DNA from 2 places in the Streptomyces sp. NPDC088147 genome. Region 2 is predicted to be linked to the other one. Evidence: riboswitches for the same ligand, from Rfam matches in the RefSeq annotation. Region 2 holds a riboswitch; the other holds the start of a gene.
The links. Region 2 has a riboswitch for glycine ahead of gcvT (glycine cleavage system aminomethyltransferase GcvT). Riboswitches for the same ligand answer to the same signal wherever they lie in the genome.
Positions count from the first base shown of each region.

Region 1: another riboswitch for glycine. It lies ahead of gcvP (aminomethyl-transferring glycine dehydrogenase); the one in region 2 lies ahead of gcvT (glycine cleavage system aminomethyltransferase GcvT).

Region 1 covers NZ_JBIUSY010000013.1:5,525-17,480, reverse strand. Annotated here, with positions in the region: gene ACIOGX_RS35205 (substrate-binding domain-containing protein) at 1-313, shown strand, start outside; gene ACIOGX_RS35200 (glutamate--cysteine ligase) at 398-1,954, opposite strand; gene ACIOGX_RS35195 (hypothetical protein) at 2,458-3,066, shown strand; gene ACIOGX_RS35190 (DUF5999 family protein) at 3,381-3,587, shown strand; gene gcvP (aminomethyl-transferring glycine dehydrogenase) at 3,719-6,604, opposite strand; glycine riboswitch at 6,782-6,879, opposite strand; gene ACIOGX_RS35180 (PRC-barrel domain-containing protein) at 7,003-7,401, shown strand; gene ACIOGX_RS35175 (DNA polymerase IV) at 7,296-8,849, opposite strand; gene ACIOGX_RS35170 (MerR family transcriptional regulator) at 8,898-9,467, opposite strand; gene ACIOGX_RS35165 (bifunctional nuclease family protein) at 9,647-10,120, opposite strand; gene ACIOGX_RS35160 (MerR family transcriptional regulator) at 10,174-10,911, opposite strand; gene ACIOGX_RS35155 (FHA domain-containing protein) at 10,928-11,812, opposite strand; gene ACIOGX_RS35150 (DUF881 domain-containing protein) at 11,895-11,956, opposite strand, start outside.
Region 2 covers NZ_JBIUSY010000009.1:275,933-287,888, forward strand. Annotated here, with positions in the region: gene ACIOGX_RS30095 (ABC transporter substrate-binding protein) at 3-1,778, opposite strand; gene ACIOGX_RS30100 (ABC transporter permease) at 1,873-2,874, opposite strand; gene ACIOGX_RS30105 (hypothetical protein) at 2,892-3,017, opposite strand; gene ACIOGX_RS30110 (enhanced serine sensitivity protein SseB C-terminal domain-containing protein) at 3,374-4,159, opposite strand; gene ACIOGX_RS30115 (enhanced serine sensitivity protein SseB) at 4,467-5,201, opposite strand; gene ACIOGX_RS30120 (AAA family ATPase) at 5,366-6,112, opposite strand; glycine riboswitch at 6,284-6,383, shown strand; gene gcvT (glycine cleavage system aminomethyltransferase GcvT) at 6,531-7,700, shown strand; gene gcvH (glycine cleavage system protein GcvH) at 7,789-8,166, shown strand; gene glyA (serine hydroxymethyltransferase) at 8,183-9,451, shown strand; gene ACIOGX_RS30140 (L-serine ammonia-lyase) at 9,611-10,993, shown strand; gene ACIOGX_RS30145 (helix-turn-helix domain-containing protein) at 11,054-11,596, opposite strand; gene ACIOGX_RS30150 (haloalkane dehalogenase) at 11,815-11,956, shown strand, end outside.

The sequences.
Region 1 (11,956 bases), on a different contig from region 2:
ATACGTCGGCGGGAAGTTCAACGCGCTCGTCATCCTCACCGACGGCTCCAACAAGGACGACGACTCGATCTCACGGGCCGAGCTGATCAAACGGCTGAAGACCGTCGTGGACCCCCGCCGTCCGGTGCCGCTGATCGCGATCGCGGTGGGCCCCGACGCCGACCGGAACGAGGTCGACACGATCGCCAGGGCCACCGGGGGCGCGGGCTACGAGGTGAGCGATCCCGCCGAGATCCAGACCGTGATGCTCCGGGCGGTCATGCTGTCGGCCGGACTGACCGGGCCCGACGCGACGGCGGCCGACCGCCGCTGAGCACGGCCCGCGGGGGGCGTGCTCAGCGGCGTACGGCCCGCGCGCCGACGGACCGTACGCGGCACGGCTCAGCCGATCCCGCGCTCAGCCGATCCCGTCGCTCAGCCGATCCCGTCGCTCAGCCGATCCGTCTCCGGAGGACCCCGGGAACCCCAGCGGCCAGCTGTGCACCGGCTCGCCCTGGTGCATCAGCTCGCAGTAGCGGCGGGTCATGGCCGCCAGCGCGGCGTCCCGTTCGAGACCGGCCTCCAGCGCCCGGTGGAAGGTGTCCACCTGCCACGCGGCCCCGTTCATCCGCCGCTTGCAGCGCTCCTCGATCACCCCGAGATAGAAGTCGCGGTCGGCCGGCTCGATCTGCCACGCGTCCAGACCGGCGGCGGCGAGCGGCAGCAGCTCGTCACGTACGAGCTTCACCACCGGCACGGTCGTCAGACCGGTGGCCCGGCCGGGGCGCGGCCAGCGCAGCTCCGCGTCGATGCCATGGCGGCAGGCGAGGTCGAAGTTGGCCGCCGCGTCGGCGAAGGACAGCCGGCTCCACACCGGCCTGGCGTCCTCGGCGAGCGCACGCACCAGCCCGTAGTAGAAGGCGGTGTTGGCGATCACGTCGGTGACGGTGGGGCCCGCGGGCAGCACGCGGTTCTCCACCCGCAGATGCGGGACGCCGTCGGCGACCTCGTACACCGGCCGGTTCCAGCGGTAGACCGTGCCGTTGTGCAGCGCCAGTTCCTGGAGTTCCGGCACCCCACCGCCGTCGAGCACCCGCAGCGGGTCCTCGTCGTCGCAGATCGGCAGCAGCGGCGGGAAGTAGCGCAGATTCTCCTCGAAGAGGTCGTACGCGGATTCGATCCAGCGCTCCCCGAACCAGGTTCTGGGGCGCACCCCCTGGGCCTTCAGCTCCGGCGGCCGGGTGTCGGTGGCCTGTTCGAAGAGCGGCGGCCTGGACTCCCGCCACAGCTCCCGGCCGAACAGGAACGGCGCATTGGCACCGAGTGCCACCTGCACCGATGCCATCGCCTGGGCGGCGTTCCACACATCGGCGAACCGGTCGGGCGTCACCTGGAGATGGAGCTGTACGGAGGTGCAGGCGGCCTCGGGAGTGATCGACGACGAGGTGCACGTAAGCCGCTCGACCCCTTCGATGTCGAGGGTGAAATCCTCGCCCCTGGCCGCCAGCATCTGTTCGTTGAGCAGGGTGTAGCGGTCGACGTCGGAGAGATTCGCGGACACCACGTCATGCCGGGTGAGGGTCGGGAGAATTCCGATCATCACGATCCCCGCGTCCACCTCGCTCGCTTTGCGGTGGGCATATCCGAGGCCGGTACGGAGTTCTTCGGCCAGCTGGTCGAGAACCCGTCCGCCCAGCCGGTGCGGAGCCACGTTCACTTCCATGTTGAACATTCCGAGTTCGGTCTGGAAATCACCGCTCGCGATACGCTTCAGCACCTCGGCATTCATCATCCGGGGCATCCCGTCGGACCCCGCGAGATTCAGTTCGATCTCCAGACCCATCAGATTCTTGGGTCGATCGAACCCCTCCTCCGCCAGGAGCCGCCCCAGCACCGCCAGGCACTGCTGCAGCTTTCTGCGGTATTTCTGCCGATCGGACAGTCCGGAACCGCCCGCCTCGACCTTCTCACCCATCGAAGTGTCCCTCCTCGATCGAGTGGGCTGCCCGCGGCACCGGGCGCTCGCGTCACGATCGATAATGCCCACACGGAGTGATCCGTAACGTCCCACCGACGCCGTGTACCGGGTACAGTGTGGACATCGGTCGTGCGGCACATTCCTATGGCATGGCGTGGTGTTCTGTATCCACTGCCCGACCGGCCGCGAAAAACGCCGACGAGTTTCGGCCGTCCGCGGCGGATCAAACGCCCCAGGCCAGACGCCTGCGTTCCGCGCTTATCAGCAGAAACTACGCAGGAGATGGACTTAATAGTGCCTTGTCCGCAATATGCAGGACAGCTAGCAGAAACATGACACGAACACGTGTCGTATAAACTCCCGTATACGAGGCAGAGAGTCGGCATCGGCCGTACAGCCATGCGCCCACCTCTGACCCCGCATGCTGACAGCGACGTCCGCACCCGCCCATGCTCCACCTCACGCGTCACCCCTGTCTCCTGAGTGAGAGGCAACCCACCATGCCGCTGCATGTTCCCCCGGCCCCCGCGCCCGCCCTGCGCAGCGTTCTCGCGGCACTCGGTTCCCCTACCGCCGTGCGCGATGCCCGCACCCCCGCTCTGCAGTCCGTCAAGGGACCCCTGAGTCCAGAACTCCCGCTGCCCGTCCATGTGCTCGACCATGTCACCCCGGCAGCCCGGACGACCGCTCCGGCCGGACGTACGCCACGCACCAGGCTGGCCGGCTGGCGCTTCCTGATCCGCAGCGGTGACCACGCCGTCGCGGCGGCGGACACGATGCTCACCGCGGACGGCTGGGCCTTCTCGCGCTTCTTCGAGGGGCCGTACGTGACCGCGACGGAGCGGGCCGTACGGCAGGCGGAGTCCCTGGGAATCGCGTACCAGCCCCGGCTGCTCTCGGTGCCCGAGCTCTACATGCTGACGCTCTGGCTGCACGGGGACACGGAAGCGGACGCTTCCACGGGGACCCCCGCGCCGGCCGACATCCTGGTGCCTCTCGCGCCGGCCCCGCCGGGCATCGCGGCCCACCGTCCGCACCGCGTCGCCGAGTTGCTGCCCATGATCGGACTGCGGCTCGCGCCCGCGCCTCTCCTGCGTACGCCGGCCTGAAACCGGGGCGCGGGCAGCGCGCCCGCGTCGCGCACTCCTCCCGTACCCCGCGGCCGCTATGGTCGCGGGGTACCTTTCTGCTCATCCGGGCTAGCCCGGTCCGGCCACCCCGAACCACCCGAAAAGACAGCCAAGTTGAACTGAACCGTCCGGCTGGGTGACACGTCCTTAAGCAGAAGGAAGCGCTGTCGCGAAATCCCTGCGGATTGCCGTCCGTAGGGCAACACTAGGACTGGACCAGACGAAACCGGGGGGCGGCCTTGACCGAATCGAGCCGCAGGACACTCACTACGACACAGCGAAAGAACTCGCCCATGTGCCAGCACCAACCAGCCTGTCCCACAGCCGACTCCGCCGACCGCGACGCCGCCCGACTGATGGCTCACCATCCGGAGCAGGGCTGGAGTCTGCTGTGCAATGGCGTTCTCCTCTTCGAGGACACCGGCGAGCTGCTGCCCGACGGGAAGATCATCGCCCCGCACCGGCCGCTGCGGACCGAACAGGTGGTGACGGCGGCCTGATGCCGCCCGGTGGCGTCCGAACGCCGCCGGAATGACTGGGGCCGGCCCGGAGACCTTCCTCCGCACCGGCCCCGACGCATGTCCGGCCCCGCGAGCCGACCGCTCCGTGTCAGTCGGACAGGGCCCGGCCGTCAGTTGTCGTACGCGTCCAACGGCGGGCAGGAACAGACCAGATTGCGGTCCCCGAAGGCACCGTCGATACGGCGCACCGGCGGCCAGTACTTGTCCGCCGCCGAGACCCCGGCGGGGAAGACCGCCTCGTCGCGGCTGTACGCGTGCTCCCACGCACCGCCCAGCGCGGCGGCCGTGTGCGGGGCGTTGGACAGCGGGTTGTCGTCCGCGGACCACTCGCCCGACGCGACCTTCTCGATCTCCGCGCGAATCGCGATCATCGCCTCGCAGAAGCGGTCGATCTCGGTCAGGTCCTCGCTCTCGGTGGGCTCGATCATCAGCGTCCCCGCCACCGGGAACGACATCGTCGGCGCGTGGAAGCCGTAGTCGATCAGCCGCTTCGCGATGTCGTCGACGCTGACGCCGGTCGCCTTGGAGAGCGGCCGCAGATCCACGATGCACTCATGGGCCACCAGTCCGTTCGGACCGGTGTAGAGCACCGGGTAGTGCGGCTCCAGGCGCTTGGCGATGTAGTTGGCGGCGAGCACGGCCACCTGCGTCGCGCGCTTGAGGCCCTCGCCGCCCATCAGCCGCACATACGCCCAGGAGATCGGCAGAATGCCGGCCGAGCCCCACGGAGCCGCCGAGATCGGTCCGACGCCCGTCGCGGGCCCGGCCGCCGGCTGGAGCGGGTGGTTGGGCAGATACGGGGCGAGGTGGGCCCGTACCCCGACCGGGCCGACGCCGGGACCGCCGCCGCCGTGCGGGATGCAGAACGTCTTGTGCAGATTCAGATGCGACACGTCCGAACCGAACCTGCCCGGCTTCGCCAGACCCACCAGCGCGTTGAGGTTCGCGCCGTCGACGTACACCTGGCCGCCCGCGTCGTGCACGGCCGCGCAGATGTCACCGATGTGCTCCTCGAACACCCCGTGCGTGGACGGGTAGGTGACCATCAGGACGGCCAACTCGGCGCCGTGCTGGGCGATCTTGGCGTGCAGGTCCTCGACGTCGACATCGCCGTCCTCACGGGTCTTGACGACGACGACCTTCATGCCGGCCATCACCGCGCTCGCCGCGTTCGTGCCGTGCGCGGAGGACGGGATGAGACAGACGGTGCGTCCGGTGTCGCCGTTGGCCCGGTGGTACGCCCGTACCGCCAGCAGGCCCGCCAGCTCGCCCTGTGAACCGGCGTTGGGCTGGAGGGAGACCGCGTCGTAGCCGGTGACCTCGGCGAGCCGCTCCTCCAGCTCCCTGATCAGCGTCAGATAGCCCTGCGCCTGGTCGGCCGGCGCGAAGGGGTGCAGCGCGCCGAACTCGGGCCAGGTGACCGGCTCCATCTCGGTCGTCGCGTTCAGCTTCATCGTGCAGGAGCCGAGCGGGATCATGCCGCGGTCCAGCGCGTAGTCGCGGTCCGCGAGCCGGCGCAGGTAGCGCAGCATCGCGGTCTCGGAGCGGTACTGGTGGAAGACGGGGTGCGTCAGATAGTCGTCGGTCCGCAGCAGCCCGTCGGGCAGCGCCTCCCCGGTGGCCTCGTCCAGCGCCTCGATGTCCCCGCTCACGCCGAAGGCGGTCCACACGGCGGCCAGTTGCGTACGGCCGGTGGTCTCGTCGCAGGCGATGGAGACATGATCGGCGTCGGCCAGATGGAGGTTGACCCCGCCCTCACGGGCGGCGGCGACCATCTCGGCGGCGCGGCCCGGGACGCGTACGGTCAGCGTGTCGAAGTAGGCGCCGTGCACGATCTCGACGCCGCCGGCGCGCAGCCCCTCGGCGAGCAGCGTGGCGTAGCGGTGGGTGCGGCGCGCGATGGACCGCAGCCCCTCGGGGCCGTGGTACACCGCGTACATCCCGGCCATGACGGCGAGCAGCACCTGCGCGGTGCAGATGTTGCTGGTGGCCTTCTCGCGGCGGATGTGCTGCTCGCGGGTCTGGAGCGCCAGCCGGTACGCCTTGTTGCCGTCGGCGTCGACGGAAACCCCGACGAGCCGGCCCGGCAGGCTGCGCGCGAACTTCTCGCGTACGGCCATGAATCCGGCGTGCGGTCCGCCGAAGCCCATCGGGACCCCGAAGCGCTGGGTGGTGCCGACCGCGATGTCGGCGCCCAGCTCACCCGGTGAGGTGAGGAGCGTCAGCGCGAGCAGATCGGCGGCGACGGTGACGATCGCGCCGAGGCCGTGCGCCTGCTCGACCACGGGCCTGATGTCCCGTACGGCCCCCGAGGCGCCCGGGTACTGGAGCAGCACGCCGAAGACCCCGCGCTCGGCCACCTCGGCCGGGATGCCCTCGCTCAGGTCCGCGACGACGACCTCGACACCGGTCGGCTCGGCGCGGGTCTCGATCACGGCGATGGTCTGCGGCAGAGCGTCGGCGTCCACCAGGAAGACGCCGCCCTTGACCTTGCCGACCCGGCGGGCGAGCGCCATGGCCTCCGCCGCCGCGGTGCCCTCGTCCAGCAGCGAGGCGCCCGAGGTCGGCAGACCGGTCAGCTCGGCCACGACCGTCTGGAAGTTGAGCAGCGCCTCGAGCCGGCCCTGGGAGATCTCCGGCTGGTACGGCGTGTACGCGGTGTACCAGGCCGGGTTCTCCATGACATTGCGCAGGATCACCGACGGCGTGTACGTGCCGTAGTAGCCGAGCCCGATCATCGGCGCGAGCACCTGGTTGCGGTCCGCGAGGGAGCGCAGCTCGGCCAGCACCTCGGCCTCGGTGCGCGCTCCCGGAAGACGCAGCGCCTCCGTGCTCTTGATGACGTCCGGCACCGCGGCGGCGGTCAGCTCGTCGAGCGAGCCGTAGCCGACCTGCGCCAGCATCTTCGCCTGCGCCGGCGCGTCGGGTCCGATGTGGCGCTGCTCGAAGGGGGTGCCTCGCTCCAGCTGGGAGAGCGGAATGCGGTTGACGGTCATTGCGGAGGCCTCCTGGTCGACGCGACCTGTGAAGGGCACCGAGACACGGGTGCCCGAACGGCCTCCCCCTCTGTCATCTCGACCTGAGAGCTTCACCGGCCCGCCCTGAGGCGGCCCGGCTTTCACCGTCGGTGAGAGCGGGTGCCGTCCGACGCCCGCCCTGCTTTCCAGAGTGACCTCGTCCGTGCGGTACGGGGGCCTGAGAGATTCCGGGGAGGATTTGCTCCTTCGGCGCCTCCGGCCTTCTCTCCGGAGGACTCTCCCGCACGGGGTCAGCAGCCGCTTGCCAGCCTACCAGCGCGGCCTTCGGCACAACTTTCGAGTGGCCGACGTCCGAGTTCTGCACTTTTGTAGTATTCACAAGCAGTTGCGAGCAGTTGCGACCAGTTGGAGGGACCGTGGAGACCGACATTGATCCGCGCAGTCTGATAGGCCGCAAGGCGTTCGACCGCAACGGCCATAAGCTCGGGACTGTGGACGAGGTGTATCTCGACGACGCCACCGGAATCCCCGAGTGGGCCGCCGTCCGTACCGGACTCTTCAGCCGCGACGCCTTCGTTCCCCTCGCCCCCAGCACCCTGTCCCAGGACGGTCTGCGGATCCCGTTCGAGCGGGCGCTGATCCGGGACGCCCCCGATTTCGGTGTCGGCCGGCATCTCTCCCCCGACCAGGAACTCCAGCTGTACCACCACTACGGCCTGGCCCTCCCGGACCCCGAGTCACCCGAACGGCCCGCGTCGCTGTCCGACCGTGACTCCGAACGCGACTTCGGACGGCTGGCCGGCCAGGACGACTGACCCGCCACCGCCGGCACCAGGGGCAGCGGCTCGGACAGCTCCAGATCAGGGTCGTCGGCCCAGAAGGTCCGCACCCGTCCCGGCGCGGAACCCGGCTCCTCGAACCGTACGGTGACTCTCCGCAACCCGCTGCCCTGCACCCACCCCGCACCGAACTCCCGATGACGTACATCGTGTCCCGCCGGGAAACGCCGCTCGGCGGGCACTTCCGGTACCTCCACGGGCCCGCCGCCGCTCCCGGCCGCTCCGGGCACCGCCGTCCCGTCGCCGACCGCCCCTCCCCCAGCCGCGCCCGCGGTCCCCGCCGCGCCCGCGCCCACCGGCTCGTGCTCCCGCTCGTCCGCCGGCGCGTGCGGGGCGGCGGCGGACTCCTCGGCCGCCGCCTGGGCGAAGAGGTCCTCCTGCGTGAAGTCCGCGAGCCCGGTCACCCCCACTCCGAGCAGCCGCACCCCGCCCGTGGTGTCCACCGACTCCAGCAGCCGCCCCGCGGCCTCCCGCACCACCCCCGGGTCGTCCGTGGGCCCGCGCAGGGTCTCCGAGCGCGTCAGGGTCGAGAAGTCGTACCGCCGCACCTTGAGGACGACGGTCCGCCCCGAACGCCCGGCCGCCCGCAGCCGCTCGACGCACCGGTCGGCGAGCCTGTCCACTTCCGTACGCACCCGGACCCGGTCGTGCAGATCGACATCGAAGGTGTCCTCGACCGACACGGACTTGGCATCGCGCTCGGACACCACGGCCCGGTCGTCACGCCCCAGCGCCATCCGGTACAGCGAGGCGCCGTGCGCCTTCCCCAGCAGCCGTACGAGCTCGTCCTCACCCGCTTCGGCCAGCTCGGCGACCGTGGTCATGCCCGCCCGGCGCAGATGGTCCCCGGTCGCGGGCCCGACCCCGGGCAGCGTGCGCACCGGCATGGGGCCCAGCAGCGCGCGCTCCGTACCGGGCTCTATGAGCACGAGGCCGTCCGGCTTGGCCTGCTCGGAGCCGATCTTCGCCAGCATCTTGGACCCCGCGAGCCCCACCGAACCACTGAGCCCCGTCACCGCCCTGATGTCCCTGCGCAGCCGCTCACCCGCCGCCAGCGCCGAGGCCGTGTCATCGGCCGAGCCGCCCGCCTCCAGGTCCACGAACGCCTCGTCCAGGCTCAGCGGCTCCACCAGCGGCGAGAGCCTCCCCAGCAGCTCCATGACCTGCTCGCTGACCGCGCGGTAGAGCGCGAAGCGCGGCACGAGATAGGCGGCGTTCGGCGCCAGACGCCTCGCCTGGGCCATCGGCATCGCCGAGTGCACCCCGAAGCGTCTCGCCTCGTACGAGGCCGTGGAGACCACCCCACGCGGCCCCAGACCGCCGACCACCACCGGCTTTCCGCGCAGACTCGGCTTCGCCGCCTGCTCGGCGGCGGCGAAGAAGGCATCCATGTCCAGATGCAGGATCGTCGGCGCGGATCTCACACCACCGATGTTCCCTCACGCCACTGACAATCGGCCCGGGGACGCGGGTCAGACAGCCCGGTCCCGCCGCCGTCTGGCCAGTTCATCGGCGGGGTTGTTGCCGATCAGTGTCTCGCCGGTGTCGATCCGCTCCCCATGGAGCTGGGACAGCGCGGCCTCGACATCCCGCCACACCACACCGACCGCGATCCCGAAGACCCCCTGGCCCCCCTGGAGCAGGCTCACGACCTCGTCGGGCGAGGAGCACTCGTAGACGGTCGCGCCGTCGCTCATGAGCGTCACCCGGTCCAGATCCTGGAAGCCGCCCGCCCGCAGATGCTGGACGGCCGCCCTGATGTTCTGCAGAGCGACCCCGGTGTCCAGGAACCGCTTCACGATCTTGAGGACGACCACGTCCCGGAAGCTGTAGAGCCGCTGGGTGCCCGACCCGTACGCCGGGCGGACACTCGGCTCGACGAGCCCCGTGCGTGCCCAGTAGTCCAACTGGCGGTACGTGATCCCCGCCGCCGCGCACGCGGTCGGACCCCGGTATCCGACCGTCTCCGCACCGGGGTCGGGGGTACTGCCGTGAAGCGGATACGGACCGCCCGCCGCCGTACTGTCGCCGCTGCTTCTCACGCCGACCCTCCGTCCTTGACCTGCCCTGTCGAAGGTAGGCAGTCACCAGGGGTGCGTCAACGATCGCCACACTCGCCACGCCGAGTGATAATCACCCTGAGTGTGGTTTCGCGTGCCCCTTTTCGGGGAAAGACTGACCGAATGCGCTGACAGAGCCCGGCGCAGCGCTCACCGGCCGCTCACTGGCTGTTGGTCCCGAAGTCCTCCGGAGAGATCTGGTCGAGGAACTCGCGGAACTTCTCCACCTCGTCCTCCTGCTCGTCCGGGATGGCGATGCCGGCATCGTCCAGAACCCCGTCACTGCCATAGATCGGCGTGCCCGTGCGCAGCGCGAGCGCTATGGCATCGGACGGCCTGGCGCTCACCTCGACCCCGCTCGCGAAGACCAGCTCCGCATAGAAGACCCCTTCACGAAGGTCCGTGATCCGGACTTCGGTGAGCTCCTGGCCCACCGCTTCCAGCACGTCCTTGAAGAGGTCATGGGTCAGCGGCCGGGCCGGGGCCATGCCCTGCTGGGCGAAGGCAATGGCGGTCGCCTCCCCCGGTCCGATCCAAATGGGGAGGTACCGGTCGCCTCCCACTTCACGCAGGAGCACGATCGGTTGGTTGGAGGGCATTTCCACCCGGACACCCACAACGTCGAGCTCGTTCACACAGCAACCCTAGGACGTGCCCGGCAGGTTTGGGTAGTCGGACTCCCCCATGATCAGTCCGGCAGGACCCCGAGGGCGGTCCGGACCAGAGCCGCGTGAAGCCGTGTGGAGAGCGCGGCCAGCTCCTTGGTGGTCGCCTCGGCATGGGCCCTGGTCTGCGGATTACGGTGCCGGCGCAGCGGCGACACGACCTGTTCGACCAGTCCGGCCTCGCGTTCCGCGGCCGCCTTCATGACCCGCAGATGCCGGGGCTCCAGACCGAATCGTCCGAGATCCGAGACGAGCCGGGCCACGGTGACGGCCCCGGCGTCGTAGCCGCCGTCCGGCAACGGCGTGATGAGACCGTACGATTCCCACTCGTCGAGCAGACTCTCACCGACCCCGGCGGCGGCCAGCAGCTCGTCACGGCCGACTCGCGCGGCGGTCTGAACCCCGGGCTCCGCCTCCGGGACGGCGCTCAGCGGCCCGCGCTGCGGACTCGGCAGCTGGACGTGCTCGCCGCGCCCCAGGGCGTCCAGCTGCTCCCTGATGACCTTCAGGGGCAGATAGTGGTCGCGCTGCATCCGCAGCACCCGGGCCAGCCGCTCGACATCCCCGTCACTGAACTTCCGGTAACCGGAGGGGGTCCTGTCCGGCTCGACCAGGCCCTCCGCCTCCAGAAACCGGATCTTGGAGATGGAGATGCCGGGAAACTCGTCCCGCAGCCGGGCGAGCACCGCGCCGATGCTCAGCAGCGGCCCGCCCGTGGGGGCGGTACCGGATCCGGCACCGCCCTTCGGTGTGCGCAGCATGGACCTTCCCTGAGGGTCACACGCCCCGCTGGCTCGCGTAGAAGACCAGCCGGTACTTACCGATCTGGACCTCGTCGCCGTTCGCCAGCAGGACCGAATCGATCCGCTCACGATTGACGTACGTACCGTTCAGACTGCCCACGTCCGAGACGGTGAAGCGGCCATCGGCACCCCTGCGGAACTCCACATGGCGCCGCGACACGGTCACATCGTCCAGGAAGATGTCGCTCTCCGGATGACGGCCGGCCGTGGTCAGCTCGCCGTCCAGCAGGAAGCGGCTGCCCGAATTCGGACCGCGGCGCACCACCAGGAGCGCCGACCCCGTCGGCAGCGCGTCGACCGCCGCCTGCGCCTCCGGCGTGAGCGAGGGAAGCGACGTCTGACCGGTCACCTCGGAGTCATACGCCTCAAGACCCGAGATGGAGATCGTCGAGGTGGTCTCCGAAGCGCGCTCCGCGGGCGCTCCGCCCCGCAGTGGCGCGCCACAGTTGGAGCAGAACCGGCTGGCTTCGGCGTTCCGGTGTCCGCACCTCGTGCATACAGGCAAGGCCGACATAGAGGGATCCTCCTGCCGCGACTGCCCCCCGGGGACAGATGAGTCCTCGAAACCTATGCGGCCGGGACCAGCAGGGTCAACAGACGACGCGCCGGGCGCCTCGCCACCCACCTGGTCGCGGAAGAGCGGACGCTCGCCGCCCGACTCCTCGCTCTGGCCATGGCGCGACGCGCGATGGCGGGCGGTGCCGCTCTCCTCGCGTGCGCTCTTGCCGAACAACTTCGCAAACAACTTCACGGGCGATTCCCCTTGACCGAAACAGACCCGCCCGTGGGGCAGGACGAACCCTGAATGAACACACCTGCCGACCCGGACATCTTGACAACGTCCGTATCCACCGGACAGTTTCCACCACGCACCACGCTGATCGTGCGCCGACCCCCCGCAACCTCATGCCCGCGTACGGCGGCTGCCATGCACCCCTGCCTCACTGCGACGACGACCGAGCGTAGTCAGGACGCTTCGCCGGTCGCAAGGCGTCCACGATGA
Region 2 (11,956 bases):
TGTTACTTCACAACGCCGAGGCTGGTGAAGTCGTACTGACCGCTGTACGCGTCCGTGGTGTAGACGTTCGTCAGCCGGCTGGAGCGCCAGTTGATGAACTTCTCGAAGACGAAGGGCAGGTAGTAAGCGCCCTCCATCACCTGGTGGTTGATCGCGGTGGCGAGCTGCTCCTTCTTCGCGGGGTCCAGTTCGGTGACGAACTTGGCGAAGTTGGCGTCGATCGCCTTGTCCTTGATCATCGCGAAGTTGTTGTTTCCGCTCTCAAGGATGTACTTGCTGCCCCACAGCGGCAGACCGTAGCCCTGGACCGACGGGAAGTCCGGACCCCAGCCCATGATGATGATGCCGTAGTTCTTCTGCTGGACGACCTTCGGGTTACCGATGATGCCGCCGGTCTGCGAGCCGTCGAACTGGTCGATCTCGACATCGATGTTGATCTTCTTCAGCGACGCCTGGAGCGACTGCGCGGTGGCCACCTCGACCGGCTTGTTGTTACGGACCGCGATGGTGGTCTTGAATCCGTCCGGCTTGCCGCAGGCCTTGAGCGCTTCCTTGGCCTTGGTGATGTCCGGCGCGCCGCCGTTCTTCGCCGTGCCGTACGGGTCGTACTTCTGGCCCTCGGAGCCCGGGACCGACGGCGGCAGCATGTTGGTGCCGATGTCACCACCCGCGAGCGGGCCGCCGCGCGCGGTCTGGAGGGACTTGTGGTCGGCGCCGTAGATGACGGCCTTGCGGCACTCGATGTTGTCGAACGGCTTCACGTTCTGCGGGAAGACCGCGTAACGGATGTAGCCGGAGACCGGGTTGTCCAGGTTCTCCTTGTTCTCCTTCAGGGCCTTGTTGCGACCCTGCGGGGAGAGACCGGTCTGGTTGATGTCCAGGTCGTAGTCGCCGGCGATCAGACGGTTGTCCATGTCGTCGGCGTTGCTGAACAGGTTCAGGGTGATCTTGTCCGGGAGCGCCTTGCGGACCGGGTCCGAGGACTGCTTCCAGTTCTCGTTGCGGACGAGCACCAGGGACTTGTTCGGCGAGTACGACTGGAACTTGTACGGGCCGGAGGAGAACGGGTGCAGACCGTACTTGGACTTGGTGTCCTTGTCCTTGCGCACCGGCGAGGACGACGTGAGCGCGAGGATCTCCTCGAAGTCACTGTTCGCGGTCGGCAGCTTGAAGATGATGGTCTTCGCGTCCGGCGTCTCGATGGCCTTCAGACCCTCCTTGGAGGTGTCCTTGTACGGGCCCTTGTACTTGCTCTCCGGGTCGAGGATGTCCTTCAGGTAGACCGGACCGCCGGAGAGCACATCCTGCGCCCACTGGCGCTCGATGCCGTACTTCACGTCCTCGGAGGTGATGGGCTTGCCATCCTCCCAGGTGATGCCGTCACGCAGGGTGAACGTGTAGGTCTTGCCGTCGTCCGAGACCTTCGCGCGCTCGGTGGCGAGGTCCGGGGTGAGCTCCGAACCGGTCTTGCCCGGCTCCGTCTTGCTGGTGACCAGCTGACGGCTGTAGTAGCGCATGAAGTTCCACGCGAAGCCGTAGTAGCCACGGGTGGTGTCCCACGAGTCGGCGTCCTGGGCGCCCGCGAACTTGAGCGTGCCGCCCTTCTTCGTGGAGGCGTTGGCGACCTTGTTGTTGCCCGCGTCGAAGCCGGGGGCACCACTCTTGTCGTCCTTGCTTCCACCGCCGCCGCCACACGCCGCTGTGGTCAGCAACGCCGCGACCACGGCAGCAGCGGCCAGGGCCTGCTTACGCCGCCCAGTGGTGCGATTGGTAGTCACGATCTCGGATCCTCCGGTGTGAGTAGCGGCCCGTGGAAACGCGGGCCCCGATGTAACGCGAATCAGCTGCAACGCGAACCAGCCGGCACGCAAATCAGCGCGAGCCCTTCGGGTCGAGCGCGTCACGAACGCCGTCGCCGAAGAGGTTGAAGGAGAGCACGGTGATGAAGATGGCCAGACCCGGGATCAGCATGTACATGGGATCCGAGTCGTAGTAACTCACCGCGGAGGAGAGCATCTGGCCCCACGAGGCGGTGGGCGGCTTGACGCCGACACCCAGGAAGCTGAGGGCCGCCTCGGTGAGGATGTTGGTGGGGATCATCATCGTCGAGTACACGATGATCGGGGCGATGATGTTGGGCAGCAACTCCTTGAACAGGATGTATACCTGCCCGGCCCCCAGGCTCCTGGCCGCCTCCACGTATTCGCGCTCACGCAGCGAGAGAGTCTGGCCGCGGACGACCCGGCCGACGTACGGCCAGCCGAAGAAACCGATCACCAGGATCATCACCAGCAGCCGGACACCGCTCCCGGACAGACCGAGCATGTCGTTCGGCATGACGGACACCAGGGCGATGATGAAGAGCAGCTGCGGGAAGGACAGAAGCATGTCCATCACACGGCTGATGAGCGCGTCCAGCCAGCCGCCGAAGTAGCCCGCGATCACGCCCAGAACGGTGCCGAAGACGACCGCGACCACGGCGGACAGGAAGCCGACGAGCAGGGAGACCTGCGCGCCGTAGACGATCCGGGCGAAGATGTCGCGGCCACTGACCGGCTCGACTCCGAACCAGTGTTCCGAACTGATACCGCCCCAGGAACCGATGGGCGTCGAGAAGAGCGGGTCGATCAGATCCTCGTGGTACTCGTCGGGAGACTGCCCGGACAGGCTCGTGATCAGTGGCGCCAGGAGCGCGATCACGATCAGCACGAGCACGACGGAGCCGCCGGCGAGCGCCATTTTGTCCCGCTTCAGGCGCTCCCAGGCAATACGACCGAGGGAGCGACCCTGGACCGACACCCCTTGAGCGACGGCGACTTCCTCCGTCGCGCTCGGGGCCGCTTCCGTGGTCGGCTCGTGCAGTGGTGCCGTCATCGTGGCAAGAACCCCTCTCAACCGGCGGTCACCGGCCCCCACTTGCCGCTGTAGCGGCCTGTTCCCATCAGCATCGCGAGCGACGCCGTGACTCCGTCACGCACGTCCGGCCACTCGCACAGAGGCCCGAAAAGGCCATGCATGCGGGGAGTCTTCATCGCGTGCGTGATCACCCGCCAGCCCTGCCGGTGAATGGATGCTCAACCGTGATGCTCTTAGAGGTGTTCCGTTATCCGGACGGCGGGTAGCCATGTACGGACGACTGCCATTAGGGACGAGGGGACCGAGATGCCCCATACGGCGTCTCTCGGGCAGAGCGCCCATCACCCATCAACTGCCCGGTAATGGACGGTTCTACGCGCGTCCGGGCGGCTCAAAAGGATGTGCGGTCGCCCATTGGTCCAGTCCTTCCCGGGGGACGCATCCTGGCCGGCGTCCGGCGCCGGCCTGACACGCGTACGGGGCTGTCCACAGAGTGAACAGCCCCGTACGGCGTCGGTCAGTACGTGCGGGTGGCGGGCGGCGGGTAGCCGTATCCCGTGGCGGGCGCCGGCCCGGCATGCGCCTCGCGGTCGTAGAACGGCCTGGTGTTGGCGCGCAGCCACATCGTGACCGGGTCGTACTCGTCGGACATCGCGACGGTCGAGACCGGCAGTCCGTCCGGGATCGCGGCGATCGACTGCCGCATCATCGTGTGCACGGAGTCGACGGAGCCGGAGCCCGTGTCGTACAGGTCGAGACCGATCGCCAGATACGGGGCGCCGAGGGACGGCTGCACCCAGGCGCGGCGCAGGGAGCGCACGGCGGGCGTGCGGTGCGCGTTGTGGGTGAGCTGGGCGTAGAACTGCGGGAGTTCGATGGCGGGCTCGGAGAGCCTGAGCGGTCCCGCGGGCATCCGGTCGAGACCGGTGGCGATCCGGCGCAGATCGAGCCAGGGGATGCCGACACCGCCGGCGGGGGCGTGCGGATTGAGCCAGATCCCCCAGCGGTCGGGGTAGAGGGCGCGGGCGATGTCGCGTCCCGGGACCACTTCGTGGGCGCGGTTCCAGCCACTGACCGCCAGCTCCTGGGCGGAGGTGACGCACGGGGCGTACCCCAGGCCGTCGATCTCCATGTTCCCGTACTGGGCGTCGGGCGTTCCGGCGCGGCCGTGCCAGAGCAGCATCCAGACACTGTCGTCGGCGAGCGCCTGGAGCAGCGCCTCGTACGCGTCGTAACGTCCCGGCGTCACCTGGCGCAGCATGTGCTCGACCTGCCCGGCCGCCGCGGTGCCTGACGCGCTCACTCTGGGTCCCGCCCCTCTTCGATCCACCACTCGTCCAGCCCCCCGAAGTCCGCGCGTCCCCGCACGCCCGCCGCGGTCCGCCGCGGGAGGGGCGACCCGCCGGGCACACGATGCGACGGTCCAGCCATCAAACCAGCTTAGAGGGGCTTCCTGACACAGACTTGACGACCGGCGCGCCCGCCGTGACGGTGCGGGCGGGCCCGGTCTCCGTCCCTGTCCTGCCCGTGGCCGCGGGCTCGTACCCGCGACTGCCCGTTCCGTCCCGGACTATGCGGCGGGCACGGGTCAGCCGCGCTGATAGAACGGGTCAGCCGCGCTGATAGAACGGCCGCACCTTCTCCAGCAGCCAGTCGCCGACCGGGTCCTGGGCCACGTCCAGCAGGATGAGATTCACGGGCCAGGCCACCGCCACCCGCCCCAGCGCCCGGCCGAGCGCGTCCATGGGGGCGTTGCGGTCCGCCGCCTCCCAGGAGGAGAGCTGGACCCCGATGAAGAGCGCCGGGGGATCGCCCTCGACGCTGGCGAGCGCGCGGCGGGCGGAGAGCACCACGCCGGACGCCTCGAACTCGGCCCCGGCGGCGGAGAGGAACTCGACCGGTTCTTCCTGCCAGTCCGGCTCAAAGAGCCGCACCCGGCCCCCGCTCGCCGGGCCGTCGAGCGGCGTACGCCCCGCCCGGCACAGCTCGGCGACGGCCGGCGGCGGCAGCGGCATCCCGACGACGCCGCCCGGGTTCACCGCGATGCCGAGCTGCGGGGGCAGGCCCCGGGCGAAGTCACGGGCGGGCGCGACGGCGAAGGCCATATGGGCGCCGACGCACTGGAGGAACTGCTGCTCGGAGCTGAACACCGGCACATACGGGAGGCCCTCGATCTCCATCGTCGGCAGATCGAGATGGGGGCTGTCGGGACCGCCCCCCTGGGGCAGCGGCACCCAGACCTCACTGCGTCCCAGGACCTCTATCAGCCGTCCGCCCGCCGCGTCGGCACCGAGCGAGGCCACGAGCACCTCTTCCAGCTCGTTGCCCGGCCATGCTGTGTTCACCGTGCTCTCCTTCGCCACCCTCGCCCCCGCGGCAGCACCTTAAACCGAGGCCGGGCCCCGGCGCCGCCACCGAACGGCTCCGCCCGGCCCACCGGTTGGCCCGGGGCCGGGCACACCGGTCGGCCCACGGGCCGGCACACCGTCCGCGGTGGGCCCGCCGTGGCTCAATCCGCCAGGGTGGCCGGGAAGGCGATCCGCTCCAGGGCCCCCGCCGCGTCCCGGTCCAGGAGGACCGCCGAGGCGCAGCCCCGGGGAAGGCGGCCGGTCTCGGCGTCGGCGAGCAGACGGCGGACCGCGCGGCGGTGCCGGGCGAACGCGTAGCCGGACACACCCCGGCCGCGCTCCCGCTGGCCCTCGCGCGCCACCTCGGGCGGGACGTCCAGCAGGACGAGATGGAGCCGGCGGCCACGCCGCCGGGCCTCACGGGCCAGCCAGCTCCGTACCCACGTCTGCGTACCGCAGTCGTGGACGACGACGCTCCCGCCCGCGCCGAGCGCGCGCCGCAGCCCCGCGTAGTGGGCCAGCCGGACGAGCGGGCGGTAGACGGCGTAGGGCAGGGCGCCCGGCAGCCGGCGCGCCCAGCGGTCCCTGGTGTCCTGGGAGTCGATGCCGGTGGCCTCGGCGGCCCGCCGGATCAGGGTGGATTTGCCGCTGCCCGGCAGCCCGGAGACGACCACCAGATCCCCTTCGGCGAAGACGAGACCCTTCGTGCCGCGGCCCCGCGCCCGGCCGGCCGCGGGCCCCCGCCCCCGCATATCCCGGACGACCCGCGCCACGCGAGCCGCGCCGTCCAGGACCACGCCGTCCAGGACCGCCGCGTCCAGGCCGGGTGCGCCGGGCTGTGCGGCCGCGGCCGTCTGCGGCGGCACCCCCGCGGTCGTCGTGTACGTACCGGACCCCTGCGACATCATCGCCGTCCCCCTGTCAGCTCAGTCGACCTGGTCCATGACCCTTGCCCAAGAAGTGTAAAGAAATGGTAATGCGCCACAAGCTTTTTCCGGGGCCCGGCGAGTTGAGGACCGGGCTCCCCGTTCGGCGGCGATGCGTGCGATGATGTGCCCGCCAACTGCATACCGGCCGTTTGAATCCGCGCGGGAGAGTCCCGGTCACCGTGTGTGCGCCGGGCGCCGAAGGAGCAAGTCCCTCCCTTGAATCTCTCAGGCCCCGTACCGCGTGGATGAGGCAGATCTGAAAAGCGGGCCGCAGCTCTGCGGCTCCACCCAAGGTGCAAGTCATGTCCGCTCCCACGTGTGGCCGTGATGAACCTCTCAGGTTCCGATGACAGATGGGGAGGATCGTCCTCGCCGTCATGCCCTGGGAGTCACACCGATGAGCCATGTCCCCCCGAGCAGCACCAGCACGCCCGGCACCTCCGCCCCCGGCGTCCCGCGTCTCACCGCCCTCGACGCCACGCACCGCGCACTGGGCGCGACCATGACCGACTTCGCGGGCTGGGACATGCCGCTGCGGTACGCGAGCGAGCGCGACGAGCACCACGCCGTCCGCACCCGCGCCGGTCTGTTCGATCTCTCCCACATGGGTGAGATCACCGTCTCGGGACCGGCGGCCGGGGATCTCCTCGACTACGCGCTCGTCGGCAACATCGGCGCCGTCGCCGTGGGCCGCGCCCGCTACACCATGATCTGCCGGGAGGACGGCGGGATCCTGGACGACCTGATCGTCTACCGCCTCGGCGAGGACACCTTCATGGTGGTCGCCAACGCCTCCAACGCCCAGACCGTGCTGGACGCGCTGACCGCACGCGCCGAGGGGTTCGACGCGGCGGTACGCGACGACCGTGACGCGTACGCGCTGCTGGCGGTCCAGGGGCCCGAGTCCCCGGGCATCCTGAAGTCGCTGACGGACGCCGATCTCGACGGCCTCAAGTACTACGCGGGCCTGCCGGGCACCGTCGCCGGTGTCCCCGCGCTGATCGCGCGTACGGGCTACACCGGCGAGGACGGCTTCGAGCTGTTCGTCGAGCCCCGGTACGCCACGCGACTGTGGCAGGCGCTGACCGAGGCCGGCGAGGGCGTCGGGCTGGTGCCCTGCGGGCTGTCCTGCCGCGACACCCTCCGTCTGGAGGCCGGCATGCCGCTGTACGGGAACGAGCTGTCCACCGCCCTGACCCCGTTCGACGCCGGCCTCGGCCGGGTCGTGAAGTTCGAGAAGACCTCGAACGGCGGCGCCTTCGTCGGCCGCGAGGCCCTCCAGGACGCCGCCGAGCGCGCCGCGTCCGCCCCGCCCCGCAAGCTCGTCGGCCTGATCGCCGAGGGCCGCCGGGTCCCGCGCGCCGGGTACCAGGTGGTCGCCGGGGGCGCCGTCGTGGGCGAGGTCACCTCGGGCGCGCCCTCCCCGACCCTGGGCAGGCCGATCGCCATGGCGTACGTCGACGCCGCGCACGCCGCGCCCGGCACGGCGGGCGTCGGGGTCGACATCCGCGGCTCCCACGAGCCGTACGAGGTCGTGGCGCTGCCGTTCTACAAGCGCCAGAAGTGATACCGACGTCAGCACGCGCTTCGGCGCCGTCTCGGTCCGTAAGACAGCTGTTCCGCACCACACCCTCGCGTACAGGAGAATTCAGGTCATGAGCAACCCCCAGCAGCTGCGCTACAGCAAGGAGCACGAGTGGCTGACGGCCGCCGAGGACGGTGTGTCGACGGTCGGCATCACGGAGTACGCGGCGAACGCCCTCGGCGACGTCGTGTTCGCCCAGCTTCCTGAGGTCGGTGACACGGTGACCGCGGGCGAGACCTGCGGAGAGCTGGAGTCCACCAAGTCGGTCAGCGATCTGTACGCCCCGGTGACCGGTGAGGTCACCGAGACGAACCAGGACGTCGTGGACGATCCCTCACTGGTGAACTCCGCCCCGTTCGAGGGCGGCTGGCTGTTCAAGGTACGTGTCGCGCAGGAGCCCGATGACCTGCTCACCGCCGATGAGTACACACAGTTTTCCGGCAACTGAGACCCCAGGGACCGTGATGTCTTCGAAGTCGCTTCTGAACGCCTCGCTCCATGAGCTCGACCCCGACGTCGCCGCCGCCGTCGACGCCGAGCTCCACCGTCAGCAGTCCACGCTCGAAATGATCGCCTCGGAGAACTTCGCTCCGGTCGCGGTCATGGAGGCGCAGGGCTCCGTACTGACCAACAAGTACGCCGAGGGCTACCCCGGCCGCCGCTACTACGGCGGCTGTGAGCACGTCGATGTGATCGAGCAGATCGCCATCGACCGGGTGAAGGCGCTCTTCGGCGCCGAGCACGCCAACGTACAGCCGCACTCCGGCGCCCAGGCGAACGCGGCGGCGATGTTCGCGCTGCTCTCCCCCGGCGACACGATCATGGGTCTGAACCTCGCCCACGGCGGGCACCTGACCCACGGGATGAAGATCAACTTCTCCGGCAAGCTCTACAACGTCGTCGCGTACCACGTCGACGACAAGACCGGCCAGGTCGACATGGCCGAGGTCGAGCGGCTGGCCAAGGAGTCCCGTCCGAAGCTGATCGTGGCCGGCTGGTCGGCGTACCCCCGCCAGCTGGACTTCGCGGCCTTCCGCCGGATCGCGGACGAGGTCGGCGCGTATCTGATGGTCGACATGGCGCACTTCGCCGGTCTGGTCGCCGCGGGCCTGCACCCCAACCCGGTGCCGCACGCGCACGTCGTCACGACCACCACGCACAAGACCCTCGGCGGCCCGCGCGGTGGTGTGATCCTCTCCACCAAGGAACTGGCGAAGAAGATCAACTCGGCGGTCTTCCCGGGCCAGCAGGGCGGCCCGCTGGAGCATGTCATCGCGGGCAAGGCGGTCTCCTTCAAGGTGGCGGCCACGGACGAGTTCAAGGAGCGCCAGCAGCGCACGCTGGACGGCGCCCGGATCCTCGCCGAGCGGCTGGGCCGTCCGGACGTCACCGAGGCCGGTGTTTCCGTACTCTCCGGCGGCACGGATGTACACCTCGTTCTCGTCGATCTGCGGAACTCGGAGCTGGACGGCCAGCAGGCCGAGGACCGGCTCCACGAGATCGGCATCACGGTCAACCGGAACGCCGTCCCGAACGACCCGCGCCCCCCGATGGTCACCTCGGGCCTGCGGATCGGCACGCCCGCCCTGGCCACCCGCGGCTTCACCACCGAGGACTTCACCGAGGTCGCCGAGATCATCGCGGCGGCCCTGAAGCCCTCCTTCGACCGCGAGGAGCTGGCCGGCCGGGTCACCGCGCTGGCCGAGAAGCACCCGCTGTACCCGGGCCTGTAGCCATCCGTACGGCCTGAGTTACGGGGCACCGCGCACACTGGACCGTGCGGCGCGGTGCCCCGCACCACGTTTCCCCGCACCACGTACCCCCGCGTGTCACCGTCATCTCCGCACCACCCCGGCAGACAACGGCGTCTACCAACCAGCAAGGAGTCACCCGTGGCCATCTCGGTCTTCGACCTGTTCTCGATCGGAATCGGCCCGTCCAGCTCCCATACGGTCGGCCCGATGCGCGCGGCGCGGATGTTCGCGCGCCGCCTCAAGAACGAGGGCCTGATCGCCCATACGGTCTCGATCCGGGCGGAGCTGTACGGATCGCTCGGCGCGACCGGCCACGGCCACGGCACGCCCAAGGCCGTGCTCCTCGGCCTGGAGGGCAACTCGCCGCGCACCGTCGACGTGGAGAGCGCGGACGATCAGGCGGAACGTATCCGCAGCAGCGGCCGGCTCCATGTGCTCGGCATGCACGAGATCGCCTTCGACGCCGGTGAGGACCTGGTCCTGCACCGCCGCAAGACCCTGCCGTACCACGCCAACGGCATGACCGTCCTCGCGTACGACGCGGCAGGCGCCGTACTCCTGGAGAAGACCTACTACTCCGTGGGCGGCGGCTTCGTCGTGGACGAGGACGCGGTGGGCGAGGACCGGATCAAGCTCGACGACACCGTGCTGAAGTACCCCTTCCGCACCGGCGACGAGCTGCTGCGGCTGTCGGCCGAGACCGGTCTGTCGATCTCCGCGCTGATGCTGGAGAACGAGAAGGCCTGGCGCACGGAGGACGAGATCCGCACCGGGCTGCTGGAGATCTGGCGGGTCATGCAGGCGTGTGTCTCACGCGGGATGGCCCGCGAGGGCATCCTGCCGGGCGGCCTCAAGGTCCGCCGCCGCGCCGCCCATTCGGCGCGCCAGCTGCGCGCCGAGGGCGATCCGCAGACGCACGCCATGGAGTGGATCACGCTCTACGCGATGGCGGTGAACGAGGAGAACGCCGCGGGCGGGCGCGTCGTCACCGCCCCCACCAACGGCGCCGCGGGCATCATCCCGGCCGTACTGCACTACTACATGAACTTCGCGGCCGGCGGCGCCACGGCGGAGGAGAAGGACGAGAACGTCGTCCGCTTCCTGCTCGCCGCGGGCGCCATCGGCATGCTCTTCAAGGAGAACGCCTCCATCTCCGGCGCCGAGGTCGGCTGCCAGGGCGAGGTCGGCTCGGCCTGCTCCATGGCCGCGGGCGCCCTCGCGGAGGTCCTGGGCGGCAGCGCCGAACAGGTCGAGAACGCGGCCGAGATCGGCATGGAACACAACCTCGGCCTGACCTGCGACCCGGTCGGCGGCCTGGTCCAGATCCCGTGCATCGAACGGAACGGCATGGCCGCGGTGAAGGCGGTCACGGCGGCGAAGATGGCGCTGCGCGGCGACGGCAGCCACAAGGTCTCCCTGGACAAGGTCATCAAGACCATGAAGGAGACGGGCGCGGACATGTCCGTCAAGTACAAGGAGACCGCGCGCGGCGGGCTCGCGGTGAACATCATCGAGTGCTGACAGGCTGACAGAGGGGGGTGCCGGTCGCGGCTGACGACCGGCGCCGGTATCGCGGGCCGGTCAGCCGGCCTGGCGCGTACGCGAGGTCGCGAGCGGTTCGAGAAGCCGTCGCGGCGCGCTGAGCACGGCGGATACGGGATCGGGACCGGAGTGCGCCGCGTCGAACCCGGGGCCCGGCTCGATCCGGATCTCCGGGACCGGCGGGGCCGCACCGCACTCCTCGCAGCGCCCCTCGGGGTCGAGCAGACCGCCGTCCCGGTCATGGCGCAGGTCGCGCTTCGCCCCGGCCGGCGAGTAGTGGGCGTCGCCCCAGGCCATCATGGCGCGCAGGATGGGCCAGAGCGCTATGCCCTTGGCGGTCAGCCGGTACTCGACGGTGCCGGCCCCGTCGTCGTCCCGGGTGAGCACACCCTCCCGTACCAGGAGCTTCAGCCGGCCGGCCAGGACGGCGCGCGGGATCCCGAGCTGGCCGGCCAGGTCTCCGAACCGGCGGACCCCGAAGAACGCGTTACGGACGATGAGCAGGGTCCACCGCTCTCCGACGACCTCCAGCGTGCGTGCCAGCGAGCAGTTGCGGTCCGCGTAGGTGCTGGGAAGGGTCATACCGGGTCACACCTCCGCCTCGATAGTTCGCTCACTGAACTGACCCGTGTTACGGTAGCACGGTTCATTGACCGAACTATCCGAACTGCCCGAACTGCCCGAACCGTCAGCGGCGGCACGGCACGGAGAAGGGGCGGGATGGTGAAACGACCCGAGGTACCGGACCGGTCGATCCGGTACCGGCCGCCGGCGGTGACCTCGACCGGTGGGAGAGGACGATGAACGAGCGGCCCTACGCGGAGAAGAAGTTCGCCGAGATCAACGGTGTGCGGATGGCCTACCTCGACGAGGGTGAGGGCGATCCGGTCGTCTTCCAGCACGGCAATCCGACCTCGTCCTATCTGTGGCGCAACGTGATGC